2 regions of the Acidocella sp. genome follow, and region 1 is predicted to be linked to the other one. Evidence: predicted binding sites of a transcription regulator. Region 1 holds the regulator's gene; the other holds the start of a gene.
The links. The regulator HrcA, encoded in region 1, represses chaperone genes, less so after heat shock. The targets are predictions, from matches to a motif close to GTTNGCACTCNCNNNNNGNGAGTGCNAAC.
Positions count from the first base shown of each region.

Region 1 (8,435 bases):
TGGCGCGCATGTGGAACGCGCATCTTGAGGTGCTGCATGTGCAGGCCGACACGCGTGAAATCGCCCCGTTCGCGGGGGAGGGACTGTCCGGCGCGTTGATCGAGGACATGATGAGCGCGACGGAACGCGAGGGCAGCACCCGGGCGCAAGGGTTGCGGGAGATGTTCTCCCTGGCCACGCAGGGGGCCGGTGTACCGGTGGGGGCGGCGCATCGCGGCGCCAGCGAGCCGAGCGCCGCTTTCGTCGTCATGACGGGGCGCGAGGAGCAGCTTGTCGCCTATAAGGCGCGGCTAGCGGATCTGACCATCGTGCCGCACCCGCTGGCGGGGGAGGATGTGGCGGCGGCCGAAGCCCTGCATGCCGTGCTGTTCGATTCCGGCCGCCCGGTGCTGCTGGCCCCCGTGGTGCCGCCCGCCAGCATTGGCAAGCGCATCGCGATCGCCTGGAACGGTACCGCCAACGCGGCCTCGGCCCTGGCCTCGGTCATGCCCTTCGTGCGGCAGGCGGAGGCGGTGCGGATTCTGGCGTCGGAGGATTATAGCCGCCCCGGCCCCAGCCCCCAGGAAGTGCGCGAATATGTCTCCCATCATGGCGTCGAGGCGGAGATCGCCTTCTTCCGTCCGGTGGAACGCAGCACCGGCGCGGGCTTGCTGGCGGCGGCGGCCTCGTTCGGGGCGGATCTGATGTCGATGGGCGCCTATTCCACCTCCTCGCGCCTGCGGCAATTGATTCTCGGGGGAATTACCCGGCATGTCCTTGAAAACGCCCAGATTTCCGTTCTGATGAATCGCTGAGCCCCTGGCTGCAAGCCACATGGGGCGGCATGGGCCGCGCAACGATCTTCCCGTGGTTTGAAACGCCTCCGCACCGGGGGTGAAGAAGTGTAACCCCGTGGCCTGTTACAATTGAGGTTGCCTAGGCTCCGTGTCATTTAAGTCACAGTCGCCTCGCGGCGAAGGCTTAACGGTTCAGTCAGACGCAGGAGTTAAACATGAAACAAATCCGTACCCGTGGCGCGGCATCCGCCTTCGCCCTGTTGGGGGCGACCGCGCTGGTGGCGGTCAGTGTGTTACCCGCGCGGGCGGCGGACACCTCGCTGGACGCGACCAAGGCGGTGCAGCAGAGCTTTACTCCGGTTCCGGATTTTTCGGCGCTGGTCGAGAAGGTCACGCCGGCCGTGGTCTCGGTGACCGTGAAACTGAAAACCGATCAGACCTCGGATGACAGCAATGGCGGCCAGAGCCGCAACGGGCTGCCGCCGGGCTTTCCGCAGATTCCCGGCTTCCCGCCGGGCTTCCCCTTCGGCTTTGGCATGCCCCAGCAGCCGCAGGCGGTCGAGGCCAAGGGCTCGGGCTTCATCATCAATTCCAATGGCACCATCGTCACCAATAATCATGTGGTGAAGGGGGCGAAGACGGTGACCGTCACCCTCTCCAACGGCGACACCTATCCCGCCAAGATCATCGGCACCGATCCCAAGACCGATCTCGCGGTGCTGAAGATCGATGCCGGCAAGGCGCTGCCTTACGTGGAGCTGGGAGATTCCAAGGATGTTAAGCCGGGCCAGTGGGTGGTGGCCATGGGCAATCCGTTCGGGCTGGGCAATACGGTCACCACGGGCGTCGTCTCGGCCTTGGGGCGTAATATTGGGGATGGTCCCTATGACCGTTTTATCCAGACCGACGCGCCGATCAACGAGGGCAATTCCGGCGGGCCGCTCTTCAACCAGAAAGGCCAGGTGATCGGCGTGAACACCGCCATTCTGTCGCCTTCGGGCGGTTCCGTGGGCATTGGCTTTTCCATCACGTCGGACATGGTCAAGCGCGTGGTCACGCAGTTGATTGCCCATGGCAAGGTGACGCGCGGCTTCCTGGGGGTTTCGGCGCAGATGGTCTCGCCGCAGATGGCGCAGGCGCTGAAGCTGCCAATGGCCAACCCGAATGCCGATGGCGCGTTGATCGCCGCGGTGGCGCCCAACAGCCCGGCATCGAAGGCGGGGTTGAAGCCGGGTGACGTGATTGTCGCCGTCAACGGCCAGACCGTGACCGATCCGGGCGATCTGGCCACGGACATCGCGAATATCGACCCGACCCACAAGGCCGATATCAGCTATGTGCGCGCCGGGCAGAAGAAGGACGTGTCCGTGGCCGTGGAGGAAATGCCCTCCAACCCCGACGCGAGCTTCCAGCAGGGCGGTGCCGGCAATCAGCAGACAGCCTCCCAGGGGGCGCTCGGCATTACATTGGCGCCGCTGACGCCGGATTTACGCAGCCAGCTCAACCTGCCCACGGACGCCACCGGCGCGGTGATCGTGAATGTGAAGCCGAACTCCCTGGCCGACGAGGCCGGCTTGCAGCAAGGGGATCTCCTGGTGGGGGTCGGCCCGACGGACATCAGCAGCCCGGACGAAGCCGTGGCCGCGATCAAGGCGGCGCGCAAATCCGGCGCTGGCGCGGTGGCGCTGCGCATTGTCCGTCAGGGGCAGGCGCTGTTCGTCGGGATCACGTTGTCCGGCGGGAACGGCAAGGACGGGAACTGAACAGACCCGCCCGCCGCGAGGCGGGCGGTTGTGCAAGGTGCCGCCGGGTTGGATGAACTCATCAGGCCCGGTGGCGCCCGCCAGATTGACCCCGCCGGACTGACGGGGCGGGATATGGGACGGTTTACCCCAGCAGCCGGCCGATGACGCGCGCGGTGTAGTCCACCACCGGGATGATCTTGCCGTAATTGATGCGCGTGGGGCCGATGACGCCGATGGCGCCGACGATCCTGTCCTGTGTGTTGCGCGCGGGTGCTACGATCATCGAGACACCGGCGGTGCCAAACAGCCCGGATTCGGCGCCGATGAAAATCCGCACCCCATCCGATTCCTCGGCGAGGTCGAGCAGCCTCAGCAATGTCTCCTCGGTTTCCAGCCGCTCGAACAAGGCCTGGATGGCGCCGAGTTTTTCGAGCTGGTCGATATCTTCCAGCAGCCGCCCCTGGCCGCGCAGGATCAACGAGCCGCCGCGCCCCTCCAGCCTGTCGCCATTGCCCCAGGTGGCGAGCCCGGCCTCGATGACGGCACTGGTCAGCTCATCCAGCGCCGAGCGGTCGGCCGACAATTCCGCGTTCACGCGCTTGCGCAGCTCCGTCAAGGTCAGGCCGGAGAGATGCGCGTTGAGAAAATTGCTCGCTTGCTGCAATGCGCTGGGCGGCAGGCCGGGCGGGGTTTCGATGATGCGGTTTTCCACCTGCCCATCGGCCGCGACCAGCACCACCAGGGCCCGGCCGGGGGAGAGCGGCACGAACTCGATATGCCGCACCGGCCCGTCCCCCTTGGGGGCCAGCACCAGCCCGGCGGCGGCGGACAGGCCCGAGAGCAGGCTGGAGGCCTGGGTCAGCGTATCCTGCAAAGAGCGCCCCGAGCGGGCGAGGGAGAGGTTGATATTGGTCCGCTCCTCCTCGGAAAGCTCGCCGAATTGCAGCAGCCCGTCCACGAACAGCCGCAAGCCGCGCTCGGTCGGCAGCCGCCCGGCGGACGTATGGGGGGAGAAGAGCAGCCCGGCATCGGTCAGATCCGCCATCACGTTGCGGATGGTGGCCGGCGAGAGTTTCTGCGGCAGCAGGCGCGAGAGCGTGCGGCTGCCCACGGGCTCGCCGGTTTCCACATATTGCTCCACGATTTCCCGCAGCACGGCGGCGGAGCGGCTATCGAGCCCTGGCGGAAGGCGGGGCAAAGGGGTGGTTGGTCTATGGTCCATATGGCTTGGCTCGGATAATAGCACGGCGGAGCAGAATATTAAGGAGATGAGTATGCGGCCCTCAGGCAGAGAATTCAACGCGCTGCGTCCGGTGTCCATCGAAACCGGCTTTTCCCACCATGCCGAGGGTTCCGCCTTGATCCGCATGGGCGGCACGGAGGTGCTGTGCACCGCCAGTGTCGAGGGGCGGGTGCCGCCCTTCATGCGTGGCCAGGGCGAGGGCTGGGTGACCGCCGAATATGGCATGCTGCCCCGGGCCACCCATACGCGCGGCGACCGTGAGGCCGCGCGGGGCAAGCAATCGGGCCGCACCCAGGAGATCCAGCGCTTGATCGGCCGTTCCCTGCGTGCCGTGCTGGACCGCAAGGCGATGGGCGAGATCACGGTGACGCTGGATTGTGACGTGCTGAATGCCGATGGCGGCACGCGCTGTGCCTCCATCACCGGCGCCTATGTGGCCATGGTGCTGGCGTTTCGGCATCTGAAGGCGAAGAACGTGATCAAATCCATGCCCATGCTGGGGCAGGTGGCGGCGGTGTCCTGCGGCATCGTCCAGGGCCACCCGGTGCTGGATCTGGATTATGCCGAAGATTCCTCCGCCGATGCGGATGCGAATTTCATTCTCACCGCCGCCGGTGGTATCGTGGAGATCCAGGCGACGGCGGAGAAATCCAGCTTTGACGAGTCGGCCTTCAACAAGCTGCTGGGGCTGGCGCGTGAGGGCACGGCCGCTCTGTTTGTCGCGCAGAAAGCCGCTCTGGGCTGAGAAAGGGCGAGAGAGGATGAATATCGGGCTGATCGTGGCCGCCGGGCGGGGCTACCGTGTCGGCGGGCCGCTGCCGAAGCAATATCTGCCTTTGGCGGGGCAGCCGATTTTGCGTCATACCATCCAGGCGCTGGCGCGCCACCCCGCGATCGACGCTGTGCAGGTGTTGATTCATCCCGACGATCAGGCGCTGTACGACGACGCCACCGCCGGGCTGGAGAAGCTGCTGGCGGTGCGGTTTGGTGGCAAGGAGCGCCAGGATTCCGCGCGGTTGGGGCTGGAGGCCATCGGGCCTCTGCAACCCGCCACCGTGCTGATCCACGATGCGGTGCGGCCCTTTGTCGCGCTGGAGACCATCTCCGCGGTGCTGGACGTTCTAAAGCGCGGCGCCGCCGCCATTGTCGGCGTGAAGCTGGCCGACACGCTGAAGCGCGTGGAGGAAGGGGTGGTGACCGGCACGGTCAGCCGTGAGGGGCTCTGGCGGGCGCAAACCCCGCAGGGCTTCCGTTATCTGGATATTTTGCGGGCGCATCGCCATGCCGTGCGCAGCGCGCCGGAGACGGATTTCACCGACGATGCGATGATCGCCGAACATGCCGGCCTGCGGGTGGAAATGGTTCCAGGCACGGAGGATAATTTCAAGATCACCACCGCCGCCGACCTGATCCGCGCGGAGGCGCTGCTTTCGGCGGCTTGACAGCCATGGCTGGCAGCCGGCGGCGCACGGCGTTATGCTGGGCGCATCATGTCAGGGAGGCTCATATGGGCGCACGATTCTTGATGCTGGTTCCGGTGCTGACGGGGTTGGCGCTGCCCGCGGCGGCCCAGACGGCCTTGACCCTCAATGCCAGCGGTTCCGCCCAGGCCGAGCCGGACGAGGCCGTGGCCGGTTTCACCGTCCAGGCCGTGAAGCCCGATGCCGCTGGCGCCCAGGCGGCGGTGAACGAGGCGATGGCGCGGGCTCTGGCGGCGGCGCGCGCGGTGCCGGGCGTGGCCGTGGCAACGGGCGGCTATAACAGCTATTCCAGCCTGTCCGACGATAAATCCGCGCCGCAATACACCGCCCAGCAAAACCTGACCCTGACGCAGCCCGCCAAGGATGGCGTGCCGGACCAGGCTTTTACCGCCCTCCTGGCCAAGTTGCAGGGGCAGGGGTTGCTATTGACCGGACTGAACGGGGAACTCTCCCAGGACGGGCGCGCCAAGGCGGGCCGGGAAGCCATTGGCGATGCGTTGGGGCAATTGCGCTCCCAGGCGCAGGAGATCGCCAGGGTGCTGCACAAGAAAGTGGGGGCGTTGAAGACGCTGCATGTGAATACCAGCGGTGGGTCCGTTCCGCCGATGCCGCGCATGATGGCGCTGGCCGCCGCCGCGCCGCCGCCGCAATCGGCCCCGGACAAGGTGACGGTTACGGCAAACGTCACGGCCGAGATTGAACTGGATGCCGGAAATTAGACCCGGCTGTCTCACAACCGGTCGTCGTACAAAAAGCCAAGTCCCTTGAAGCCGTGAGACTGCCCCGGGACGGTTTCAGGGTAGGGCCAGTCTTGGCCTAATTGGGCGCTTGCGGGCGTCAGGCGCCGCGCAGTTCCTCCAGCCGCGCCAGCAAGGCGGGCACATCGGGCTGAACCTCAAACAGCTCCCGGATCTCGGGCTTGGCGAAGCCGCGCGCGATGGTTGATTCGACCATCGCCACGAATGGATCCGCCCAGCCGAGAATATTCACCAGGATGATTGGCTTGTGGTGCTGGCCAAGCTGCTTCCAGGTCATGATCTCGAAGGTTTCGTCGTAGGTGCCAAGCCCACCCGGCATCACCACGAACACATCGCCCAGCGCGAAGAGGCGGCGCTTGCGCGTATGCATCGAGTCGGTCACGATCAGCTCCGTCAGGCCCTGGAACTCCACCTCGCGCTGACGCAGAAAATCCGGAATAATGCCCGTCACCTCGCCGCCGGCATGCAGCGTGGCGCCGGCGGTGATGCCCATCAGCCCGACATTGCCGCCCCCGAACACCAGCCGCATGCCGCGTCCGCCCAGCCCCTTGCCCAGCGTTTCGGCCGCCGCCGCATAGGCCGGGTCGGCGCCGGGGTTGGAGCCGCAAAATACGGTGACGGAAAAACTGCCCATGAATCACTGCCTCGCTTCCAGTTCTGCCTTGTTCGTGGCAGGCTGGGGCCGCCATGGCAAGCAACGCTCTCCCAGACCCCGCCGGCCCCAAGCGGCCCAATCTGCGTTTCGTCGTCCTGATCGTGCTGGTTGTGCTGGCGCTGGGGAATGCCGCATTGCTGCTATATCTTCATTATGGCCGCACAACGCCGCCGGCGCCGCAGCCGCCGGCCGCCATTTCACCCATGCCCCCGCCCAAGCCGCAAGCCTCCAATACCGGCCCCGCCGGGCCGAGTTTCGACATTGTGCGCGTGGACCCCCAAGGCAATGCCGTGCTGGCCGGGCGGGCCGTGCCGGGCGCCAAGGTAACGGTGAAGGATGGCGATACGGTCCTGGGCACCGCCACGGCGGATTCACAAGGCGCGTTCGTGATGATCCCCTCCAACCCGCTGCCGCCCGGCGCGCATGAACTCACCCTTTCCGAGACGCTTCCCGGCGGCGAGGTGGTGAACAGCCCGCAAAGTGCGGCCGTGTCCCTGCCGGGCAATGGCAAGCCGGCCTTGGCGGTTGTGTCCGGACCGGAGGGCAGCGATGTCGTCACCGGGCAGGGGCCGCAGCCCGGCCAGCTCGGCATGGGAGCGGTGGATTACGATGCACAGGGCCACGCGGTGTTCAGCGGCACGGCCCCGGCGGGTGCCAGCGTGACCGTGCTGCTGGACGGCAAGGCGCTCGGCACCGCCAAGGCGGACAAGGCCGGGCACTGGCATGTGCAGGCGCCGGTGCCCGCAAAACCGGGCATGATCACGCTCAACGCCACGGCGCCGGATGGCGGCGCCATCGCGCCCGTCACCGTGCCCTTCGCGCCGGAAGAGCTGGCCAAGGCGCTGGAGGAAGGCCACGTGGTCATCGCCCCCGGCGACAATCTCTGGATGATCGCCCGCCGTGTTTATGGGCGTGGCACCTTGTACACGCTGATCTATTCCGCCAATGCGAGCAAAATCCACGACCCGAACCTGATTTTCCCCGGGCAGGCCTTCACCCTGCCGGAAAAGAAGACGAACTGAACAAGGCAAAAGGCTGAATGAATATTGCTGAGACTGTAAAATCGGTGATGAGCCCACCGCACAAGGCGGGGTACCCCTTCATCATCGGCGGCATTGTGGTGGCGCTCATCGGGCTGCTCTTCTGGAAGCCGCTGGCTTGGCTGGGTGTGATCTTCACCCTGTTCTGCCTGTATTTTTTCCGCGATCCGGAGCGTGTGCTGCCGCCGCGCAAGGATGTGTTCGTGGCCCCGGCCGATGGGTTGGTGGTCAGCATCGAGCAGGCGGTTCCCCCCGCCGAGCTGGGGCTCGCGCCCGAGCCGCGCACCCGTGTGGCCATTTTTCTCTCGGTGCTGGACGTGCATGTGAACCGCACGCCCATCTCCGGCACGGTGCGCAAGATCGCCTATCATCCCGGCCTGTTCCTGAGCGCCGCCGAGGACAAGGCAAGTGACGATAACGAGCGCAACTCCCTGTTGCTGCGCACCGCCGATGGGCACGATGTCGTGGTGGTGCAGATCGCCGGGCTGATCGCGCGCCGGATTCTCTGCGAGGTGGCGGAAGGCCAGCCGCTTCTGGCCGGGCAGCGTTTCGGTATCATCCGGTTTGGCTCGCGCACCGATCTGTATCTGCCCGAAGGCTGCACGCCCCTCGTGGCGGTTGGCCAGCGCATGATCGGCGGAGAGACGGTCATCGCGCAATTGCCGCCGCGGGCGCCCTCCTTTCCATGAGGCCGGTCCGCCGGCTGCCGCGGCGGCAGCGTTTTTCCGGGCTCAGCT
Region 1 is NZ_JBFWIX010000005.1:37,267-45,701, reverse strand. It holds gene AB7D48_RS05760 (universal stress protein) at 1-794, shown strand, start outside; gene AB7D48_RS05755 (Do family serine endopeptidase) at 992-2,539, shown strand; gene hrcA (heat-inducible transcriptional repressor HrcA) at 2,664-3,743, opposite strand; gene rph (ribonuclease PH) at 3,796-4,509, shown strand; gene ispD (2-C-methyl-D-erythritol 4-phosphate cytidylyltransferase) at 4,526-5,206, shown strand; gene AB7D48_RS05735 (SIMPL domain-containing protein) at 5,272-5,964, shown strand; gene AB7D48_RS05730 (TIGR00730 family Rossman fold protein) at 6,083-6,637, opposite strand; gene AB7D48_RS05725 (Ig-like domain-containing protein) at 6,691-7,680, shown strand; gene AB7D48_RS05720 (phosphatidylserine decarboxylase) at 7,698-8,387, shown strand; gene AB7D48_RS05715 (CDP-alcohol phosphatidyltransferase family protein) at 8,384-8,435, shown strand, end outside.

Region 2 (8,435 bases), on a different contig from region 1:
GGCACGCTCTGCCTCACGGGGGTGAGCGCGTCCCAGGTGAAAACCGCCCGATTCTTCCCCGATTCCGCCAGCGTTCTCGTGAATGACGCGCCGCAGCCCTTGTCGTTCGACACAGGCGGGCTGGCCCTGCGGCTGAAACTGGCGGGCCCGCCCCCCGCCAAACTCTCCGGCGTGGTGGAGCTTACCGACCCGAGCGGGCAGACCCAGGCGCTGAGCCTGACGGCCACGCCGGCACCGCCGGCCTCGCACGCGCCCTGGTGGCTGCTGGCGCTGGCGGGCGGGTTGATCCTGAACCTGATGCCTTGCGTGTTTCCGGTGCTAGCGATGAAGGCCGCCGCCTTCGCCAGGATGGGGGGCGCGGCGCATGGGCATATCAGGCGCGAGGCGCTGGGGTATACGGCGGGCATTTTGCTGTCCATGGCGGTACTGGGTGGGGTGCTGTTGGGCTTGCGGGCCGCCGGAATCGGCGCGTTTTGGGGGTTTCAGTTTCAATCCCCCATTTTCGTGGCGCTGGCGGCCTGGGTGATTCTGGCGGCGGGGCTGAGCCTGGCCGGGCTGTTTCATCTCTCCATGCCCGGCTTTATCGGGCGGATTCCCGCACAACATAGTTTTTTCACCGGGCTGCTGGCCGTGCTGGTGGCCACACCCTGCACCGCCCCTTTCATGGGGGCCGCCATTGCCGCCGCGCTGGCGATGGCGCCCTTGCCCGCCATGGGGCTGTTCCTGGCGCTGGGGCTGGGGCTGGCCTTGCCGATTCTGGTTCTGGCGGCGGTGCCGCATCTGGCCGCCGCCCTGCCCCGCCCCGGACGCTGGATGATGGTGGCGCAGAAAATCCTGGCGGTGCCGATGTTCGCCACCTTTTTGTGGCTGGGCTGGGTTTTGTTCCGGCAGGCGGGCCTGCCCGGTCTGGCGCTGCTGGGGCTGGGCGCGCTGGCACTGGGGCTGGCCTTGCCGCGCCGCCCGGTTTTCGCGCTGCTGGTCCTGGTGTTGCTGCCGTTTTTCCACGCGGCGCCCGCCGCAGACGCCTTGAGCCTGCCCGACGCCAAACCCTATAGCGCGGCGGCGCTGGCCGCCTTGCGGGCGGACGGCAAGCCGGTCTTCATCGACCTTACCGCCGCCTGGTGCATCACCTGTCAGGTGAATGAACGCTCCACCCTTGCATCCGCCACGGTGCAAAAACTGTTCAAGGACAAGCATGTAACCGTGCTGGTGGGCGACTGGACGGACCGGAACCCCGCCATCACCGCCTTGCTGACGGCGAATCACCGCGCCGGCGTGCCGCTTTATCTTTATTATCCACCCGGGGGCGGCCAGCCGGTGAAATTACCGCAAATTCTCACGCCGGGTATCGTCTCGGCCGCGCTTTCCGGTTAAAAACCGCGTCAGCCCATTGCGCCCGCGCCCATTACGCCGCAATGTTCAGTTACTGTTTTATGACGGGCGCCAAGGACTTACAGGATGCGAGATGTCTCCGGCGCGGCCCTTGAGGGCCCGCGCGCGAAACTGGATGCCGATACAATCCGTGCCGCCTATTCACGTTATGCCAAATCCTACGATAGCTGGTTCGGACTGATCTCCCGCCAGGCCCGGCGCGCCGCCGTGGCGGCGGTCAATGACACCCCCGGCGCCAAGGTGCTGGAAGTGGGGGTCGGCACCGGCCTGGCCCTGCCGCTTTATGCGGCCAAGAAACAGATCACGGGTATCGATCTTTCGCGGGACATGCTGGCCATCGCCCGGGAACGCGCGGCCGGGCTGGGGCTGCATCATGTCGAGGCGCTGCTGGAAATGGACGCCCAGGCCACCAGCTTCGAGGATGGCAGTTTCGACGTGGCGGTGGCGATGTTCGTGGCCTCCGTGGTGCCGGACCCACAGGCGCTGGTGCGGGAACTGCGCCGGGTGGTGAAGCCCGGCGGCAAGATCCTGTTCGTCAATCACTTCGCCCGGGAGAGCGGACCGGTCTGGTGGGTGGAACGCGCTATGGCGGGAGCTTCTGGCCTGCTCGGCTGGCATCCGGACTTCCGGCTGGGCCATATGTTCACCGGGGCGGACCTGGCCGCCGCCACGGTGAGGAACATGGCGCCCCTGGGGCTGTTCCGGTTGGTGGAACTGCCGAACGGCTAAGCGGGCGCTCCAACAGCCTCTTTAAAAAACTCGGGAATCTCAAGATCAATGCAGGGTGAGCAACTGCCCGGCGCGCCAGCGCGGCGGCGCGATGAGCCCGGCTTGCGCGACACGCACGGAGTGTAATTTGCCATCCAGGTTGGATGCCCAGAAATCCAGGAATTTATGCAGCGCCGGGAATTGCGGGGCGAGATCCAGCTCCTGCCAGACATAGCTCTGCAACAGACCGGGATGATCTGGCATGTGATAGAGGATCTCGGCGGTGGTCAGGCGGTAATCGCGCATCTGCAAGGCAAGGGACATGCTCCAATCGCTCCATCGGCTTGAATGTGGCGTGTCCCCGGGGTTTCATCAGACTGCCATACACAACCCCCTGGTTTGCAACTAAATTCTTCAATGAAACCAGAAACTTGGCACTCAGCCTTTCGGAGTGCTGCCTGTTCTTGACTTCTGATTAAAGGTCGGGCTACACCCTTGGCACTCTCACAAAGGGAGTGCTAACAGCCGCGGTGCCGCAGATTGGGCCGGACAGGCTGGAAAGCTTTTAAGACATAATGTTTAGGAGCGATCAACATGGCGAATTTCCGCCCCTTGCACGACCGCGTTGTCGTCCGCCGCATCACCGCGGAGGAAAAGACCGCGGGTGGCATCATCATCCCCGACACCGCCAAGGAAAAGCCGCAGGAAGGTGAAATCGTCTCCGCTGGCCCGGGTGCCCGCAACGAGACCGGCGCCCTGGTGGCCCTGGATGTGAAGGCCGGCGACCGCGTGCTGTTTGGCAAATGGTCCGGCACCGAAGTCAAGATCGACGGGGAAGACCTGCTGATCATGAAGGAATCCGACATTCTCGGCATCATCGCCGCCTGATTTTCTCAGCTTCCTGAGCCAGACCTCGCGGCAAGGCCGCTCCGTCGTCAGGACGCTCAACAATTCTTAAGGAGTCACACATATGGCTGCCAAAGACGTCCGTTTTGGTTCCGACGCGCGCGACCGCATGCTGCGCGGCGTCGATGTTCTCGCCAATGCCGTCAAGGTGACGCTGGGCCCCAAGGGCCGCAACGTCGTCATTGAGAAGAGCTTCGGCGCGCCGCGCATCACCAAGGATGGCGTGTCCGTCGCCAAGGAAATCGAACTGTCCGACAAGTTCGAGAATCTGGGCGCGCAGCTGATCCGCGAAGTCGCCTCCAAGACCAACGACCTGGCCGGCGACGGCACCACCACCGCGACCGTGCTGGCCCAGGCCATCGTGCGCGAGGGCGTGAAGGCCGTGGCCGCCGGGCTGAACCCGATGGATCTGCGCCGCGGCATCGACAAGGCGGTTGCCGCCGTCGTGGAAGAGCTGAAGACCCGCACCAAGAAGATCACCACCCCGGCCGAGACCGCGCAGGTCGGCACCATCTCCGCCAATGGCGAATCCGAGATCGGCGACATGATCTCCCAGGCCATGCAGAAGGTCGGCAATGAGGGCGTGATCACGGTTGAGGAAGCCAAGGGCATCCAGACCGAGCTGGACGTGGTCGAGGGCATGCAGTTCGACCGTGGCTATGTCTCTCCGTATTTCATCACCAACCCGGAGAAGATGATCGCGGATCTCGACAGCCCGTATATCTTGATCTTCGAGAAGAAGCTCTCCCAGTTGCAGCCGATGCTGCCGCTGCTGGAAGCTGTCGTGCAGTCCGGCAAGCCGCTGCTGATCATCGCCGAGGATGTCGAGGGCGAGGCCCTGGCCACCCTGGTGGTGAACAAGCTGCGCGGCGGGTTGAAGATCGCCGCCGTGAAGGCCCCTGGCTTCGGCGACCGCCGCAAGGCCATGCTGGAGGACATCGCCATCCTGACCGGTGGCCAGGTGATCTCCGAGGATCTGGGCATCAAGCTTGAGACCGTGACGCTGGCCATGCTGGGCCGCGCGAAGAAGGTGCTGATCGAGAAAGAGAACACCACCATCATCGAGGGTGTGGGCTCGAAGGAGGACATCACCGGGCGCGTCAACCAGATCCGCGCGCAGATCGAGGAGACCACCTCCGACTACGACCGCGAGAAGCTACAGGAACGCCTGGCCAAGCTGGCCGGCGGTGTTGCCGTGATCCGCGTCGGCGGCGCCTCCGAGGTTGAGGTGAAGGAGCGCAAGGACCGTGTGGACGACGCGCTGCACGCCACCCGCGCCGCGGTTGAGGAAGGCATCGTCCCCGGTGGCGGTGTGGCCCTGGCCCGCGCCGTGAAGGTGCTGGAAGGTCTGCAGGCCGAGAATAACGACCAGCATACCGGCATCGAGATCATCCGCCGCGCCATCCAGGTGCCGCTGCGCCAGATCGCCGAGAACGCTGGCGAGGACGGCGCCGTGATCGCCGGCAAGGTGCTCGACACCGCCGATTACGCCCATGGCTATGACGCGCAGAGCGGCGCGTTCAAGGACATGGTGGCCGCCGGCATCATCGACCCGACCAAGGTTGTGCGCACCGCCCTGCAGGACGCCGCCTCCGTGGCCTCGCTGATCATCACCACCGAAGCCGGTGTGACCGAGCGCCCCGAGAAGAAGGCTCCCCCCGCCCCCGACATGGGTGGCATGGGCGGCATGGGCGGCATGGATTTCTGATCCGGCCTCTCAGCCTGAAACAGGAAACCCCGGGGGCAGCCCCGGGGTTTTTTGTTGCCCGCCCGCCCCTGGCGAATGGGCGCGCGACGGACCAATATCGCGCCCATGTACAGTGAATCAGATCTCGACGAGGCCGTGCGGCATGGCGTTCTCTCCGCCGGGGATGTCGCCAGGTTCCGCGCCCATGTCGCCGCCCACCGGCAAAGCCCGGCGGTGGATGAGGAATATGTGCGGCTGCTGAGCGGGTTCAACGATATTTTCGTCAGCATCGCCATCGCGCTGGTGGCCATCGCCACCTATATACTGACCGGCTCGGCCTTGACGCGCGGCGTGGCGATGATCGCGGAGGCCTGGCTGCTGGCCGAATATTTTACTCGCCAGCGCCATATGGCGCTGCCCAGCATTCTGCTGCTGCTGCTCTATGCCAAGGGGGTGGCGGAGCTGCTGCTGCATGTGGTGGGGGTATGGGTCTCCGGCCATCTGCTCAGCTTTCTGCCCTTTGGCGCGGTCGGCACCAAGACCGGGCTTTATCTCACGGTCGGCTTCACGGCGGGGCTGGAAGCCCTGGCCATCTATGCCCATTGGCTGCGGTTTCATGTGCCCATCACCGTGGCGGCGGGCGTCGCCTCACTGGTGTTGCTGGTTATTTTCCTGATGCTGGGGCTGGCCCCATGGCTGCTGCCCTACTGGCCCTGGCTGACGATCCTGGGCGGGCTTTGCGTGTTCGCCCTGGCCCTGCGCTGGGACATGTCCGACAGGACCCGCCAAACCCGCCGGGCGGATGTGGCGTTCTGGCTGCATCTGCTGGCGGCCCCCTTGCTGGTGCATCCGGCGTTTTATCTGCTGGGGCTGCTCAAGGGCGGCCATTCCGGCGACGCCGGCGTGGCCGTGGGGCTCTATGCGGCCCTGGCCCTGGTGGCGCTGCTGGTGGACCGGCGCGCCTTGCTGGTCTCGGCGCTGGGCTATGTGATCTATGCGCTGGCGCATGTGCTGCACAGCACCGGCAATGAGGCGGGCAGCCTGGCGGTGACGGCGCTGATCGCGGGATGCGCGCTGCTGCTGCTCTCGGCCTTCTGGCACCGCACGCGGGCCGGGCTGCTGCGGTTGCTGCCCGGGAGCTTGACCGCCAGACTGCCCGCGTGAGCCGCCCCGGCCTGGAGCTTCGTCCACCGCGCGGCCAAGGCACGGGCAAAATCGCGCGGACCGCCGGATCCGGCCCTTTTTATGCAAGGGGCCAGATCTCAGAACGCGGGCAAGCCCCCGGCAAAAGGGAGATTCAACAGACGATCAAACGCGGGGGCGATCCCCGCGCCGGGTCTCTCAGAAGCCACCCTCATAGGCGATGTCCGTCACCGGCTTGCGTGGGCTGGGCGCTTCACGGGCCTGCAAGGCCTCGGGCAGCAGGTCCTTCGGCCCCTGGCGGCCGATGGCCAGGGCGGCCTCGACCCGGTAGCCCGCCGGTATCTTCAATTCCGTATAGACCCTGTCGAAGGCGATGCCGACCATGCCATGCGCCTGCCAGCCCATGAAGGCGGCCTGTAGCGCCAGATACCCCCAGGCGGCACCGGCATCGAAGGAGTGGCTGTAAGACGGCACCGGCGTGTCCTTGCCCGGCACGGACATGGTCTCCGCCGAGACCACGAACACGATCGCGGAAGCGGTCTTCGCCCAGCTTTGATTGAACTCGTTCAGCAGTCCCAGGAATTTGTCCCAATGCGCATTGTCGCGCCGCGCATAGAGAAAGCGCCAAGGCTGGGAATTATAGGAGGACGGCGCCCAGCGTGCCGCTTCGATCATGGTGCGCAGGGTATGTTCGGAAATCGCTTCGCCGGTGAAGGCGCGGGGCGACCAGCGCTCCAGGAAAACCGGTTCGATCGGATGATCGGCCGTGCGGGAATTTGCCGTGGTCATGCATCTCTCCTCAAGATTGAGCTGAGGCAGCTTAACCACGCACGGGCAAGGTGGCAAAACCCGCATGGCGGGAAGAGGATATGCCCGGCGTCTTGAAAAACGCCGCCTCAAGACCAGATAAACCGGAGGCCCGGGCAAACGCCGCGCCGGACGGGCACGGCGGGGGTGGCGTTATTGCAGGTTGCGGTTTGGCGCCTCGGCCGCCACGGGGCGGGAAATTGGCGCCTCGGCCACTTCGTTGCGGCCACCGCCGGAGGCAATGACGGTGCCGGTGGCGGGACGGTCATAGATGAAACCATAGGTCGGATAGACCGAGCCCATGGTGGTGGTGCCGCCCAGCTCGACGCGCACCTGGGTCCAGTTATTGTCCGGCGAGACATCCTGCACGGTCACGTCGTTGGTGATGGTGCCTGGCACCCAATTGGCTTGGGTCACGAGGATGGTGCGTGAATCCAGCACCGCCGTGACGACGGCGACATGGCCCAGCGGCATGCGGCCGATGGAGCGGAAATTCAGCACCGAGCCCACCACCGGCATATTGCCGCGCTCATAGCGGCCCGCCGCCTGCGCCCACCAGAGGAAGGCATCGCCGGAAAGCTGGATATGCGAGACCTCGCGCGCATAAGGCACGCATTGCAGGCGGGAATGACGGAATTCGGCCATGCGCTGGTGCTGGCGGTAATGGCTGGAATGCTTGGTCGAGGCGTAATGCGTCTTGGCGTGGCTGGTATGGCCGTTGAGACGGGCCTTGCTCTCGGAATGATGGGTGGAGGCGGTACGGGTCAGCCGGTGTTCGCTCTTGCTGCTCTTATGCGTGTTGCTGGCGAGCCTGTGCGTGGAATGACTAACGCCATGGGTGGTCCGGGAGGATTCGTGATGGGTGGTGGAAGCCTGGGCGGCGGTGGGAAGCAGAGCGGCCATGGCCGCGAAAGAGATACCCGCAAACAAAGCGCGCATGGCGCCGCGGAAAGACTTATCCGCCCTGTAACCGGTCATTTATATCTACCCGAGCCGAATGAAACGCCAAGAAACCATGTGTAACCGCTACGGGTGGATTGCGCCGCGCGCAACCCGTCACTGCGACAAAATTACAACAGATACAGATTTTCGTTGATCCGGGCGGTTCGCCCAAGCCGCGTTTAAGATAATTTTCCTAAACGCTGGGAACCGGTTTTTCCAACCACCGGACGTTGCATAAGGGCCGATTCGCGCGGAAGGGGAGCCAAAGCCTGCTCCCCAACCTTTTAATTATTAACAAAAACTGAACCGCAACAAACTCACCGGCAGGCGGTGACCATGATCTCCACCAGATAGACGGGGTCGGCCAGCTTGGCCTCGACACAAGCGCGGACGGGCGCCTGGCCCTCTGGCAGCCACTGGCTCCAGACTTCGTTCATGGCCGCGCGGTCTGAAATATTCTTAAGCCAGATATGCGCCTGAAGCAGGCGTGTATTGTCGGTGCCATGCGTTTCCAGCAGGGCATCGATCTGCGCCAGCACGTCCTTGGTCTGCGCCGCGACGTCGCCGGACGTGTCCTGCGCGACCACGCCCATGGTGTAGACGAACCCGTGATATTCGACCGCCTTGGAAAGGATCGGGCTGGCTTCGGTGCGGATGATACGGCTCATGAAAAACTCCGTTAGTTGACGATATGCGGGGTGACGACCTGCACCCCATTCACGGTTGGCGCACCGTTCTGGTTGCCGAGCGTCTCACAACGCTGGATCTGCAGGGCGCGGTCGTTCATCGCGCCCATGCGCTCGGAATCGAAAACCTGCGTCGGCGCGCCATAACGCAGGCCATTCTGCTG
Region 2 is NZ_JBFWIX010000001.1:187,727-196,161, forward strand. It holds gene AB7D48_RS00860 (protein-disulfide reductase DsbD family protein) at 1-1,374, shown strand, start outside; gene AB7D48_RS00865 (class I SAM-dependent methyltransferase) at 1,459-2,121, shown strand; gene AB7D48_RS00870 (usg protein) at 2,167-2,424, opposite strand; gene groES (co-chaperone GroES) at 2,695-2,988, shown strand; gene groL (chaperonin GroEL) at 3,071-4,714, shown strand; gene AB7D48_RS00885 (hypothetical protein) at 4,820-5,857, shown strand; gene AB7D48_RS00890 (nitroreductase family protein) at 6,035-6,625, opposite strand; gene AB7D48_RS00895 (CHAP domain-containing protein) at 6,797-7,546, opposite strand; gene AB7D48_RS00900 (RidA family protein) at 7,903-8,253, opposite strand; gene AB7D48_RS00905 (hypothetical protein) at 8,265-8,435, opposite strand, start outside.
Region 2: the regulator HrcA is predicted to act here: its motif matches at 2,595-2,623, upstream of groES (co-chaperone GroES).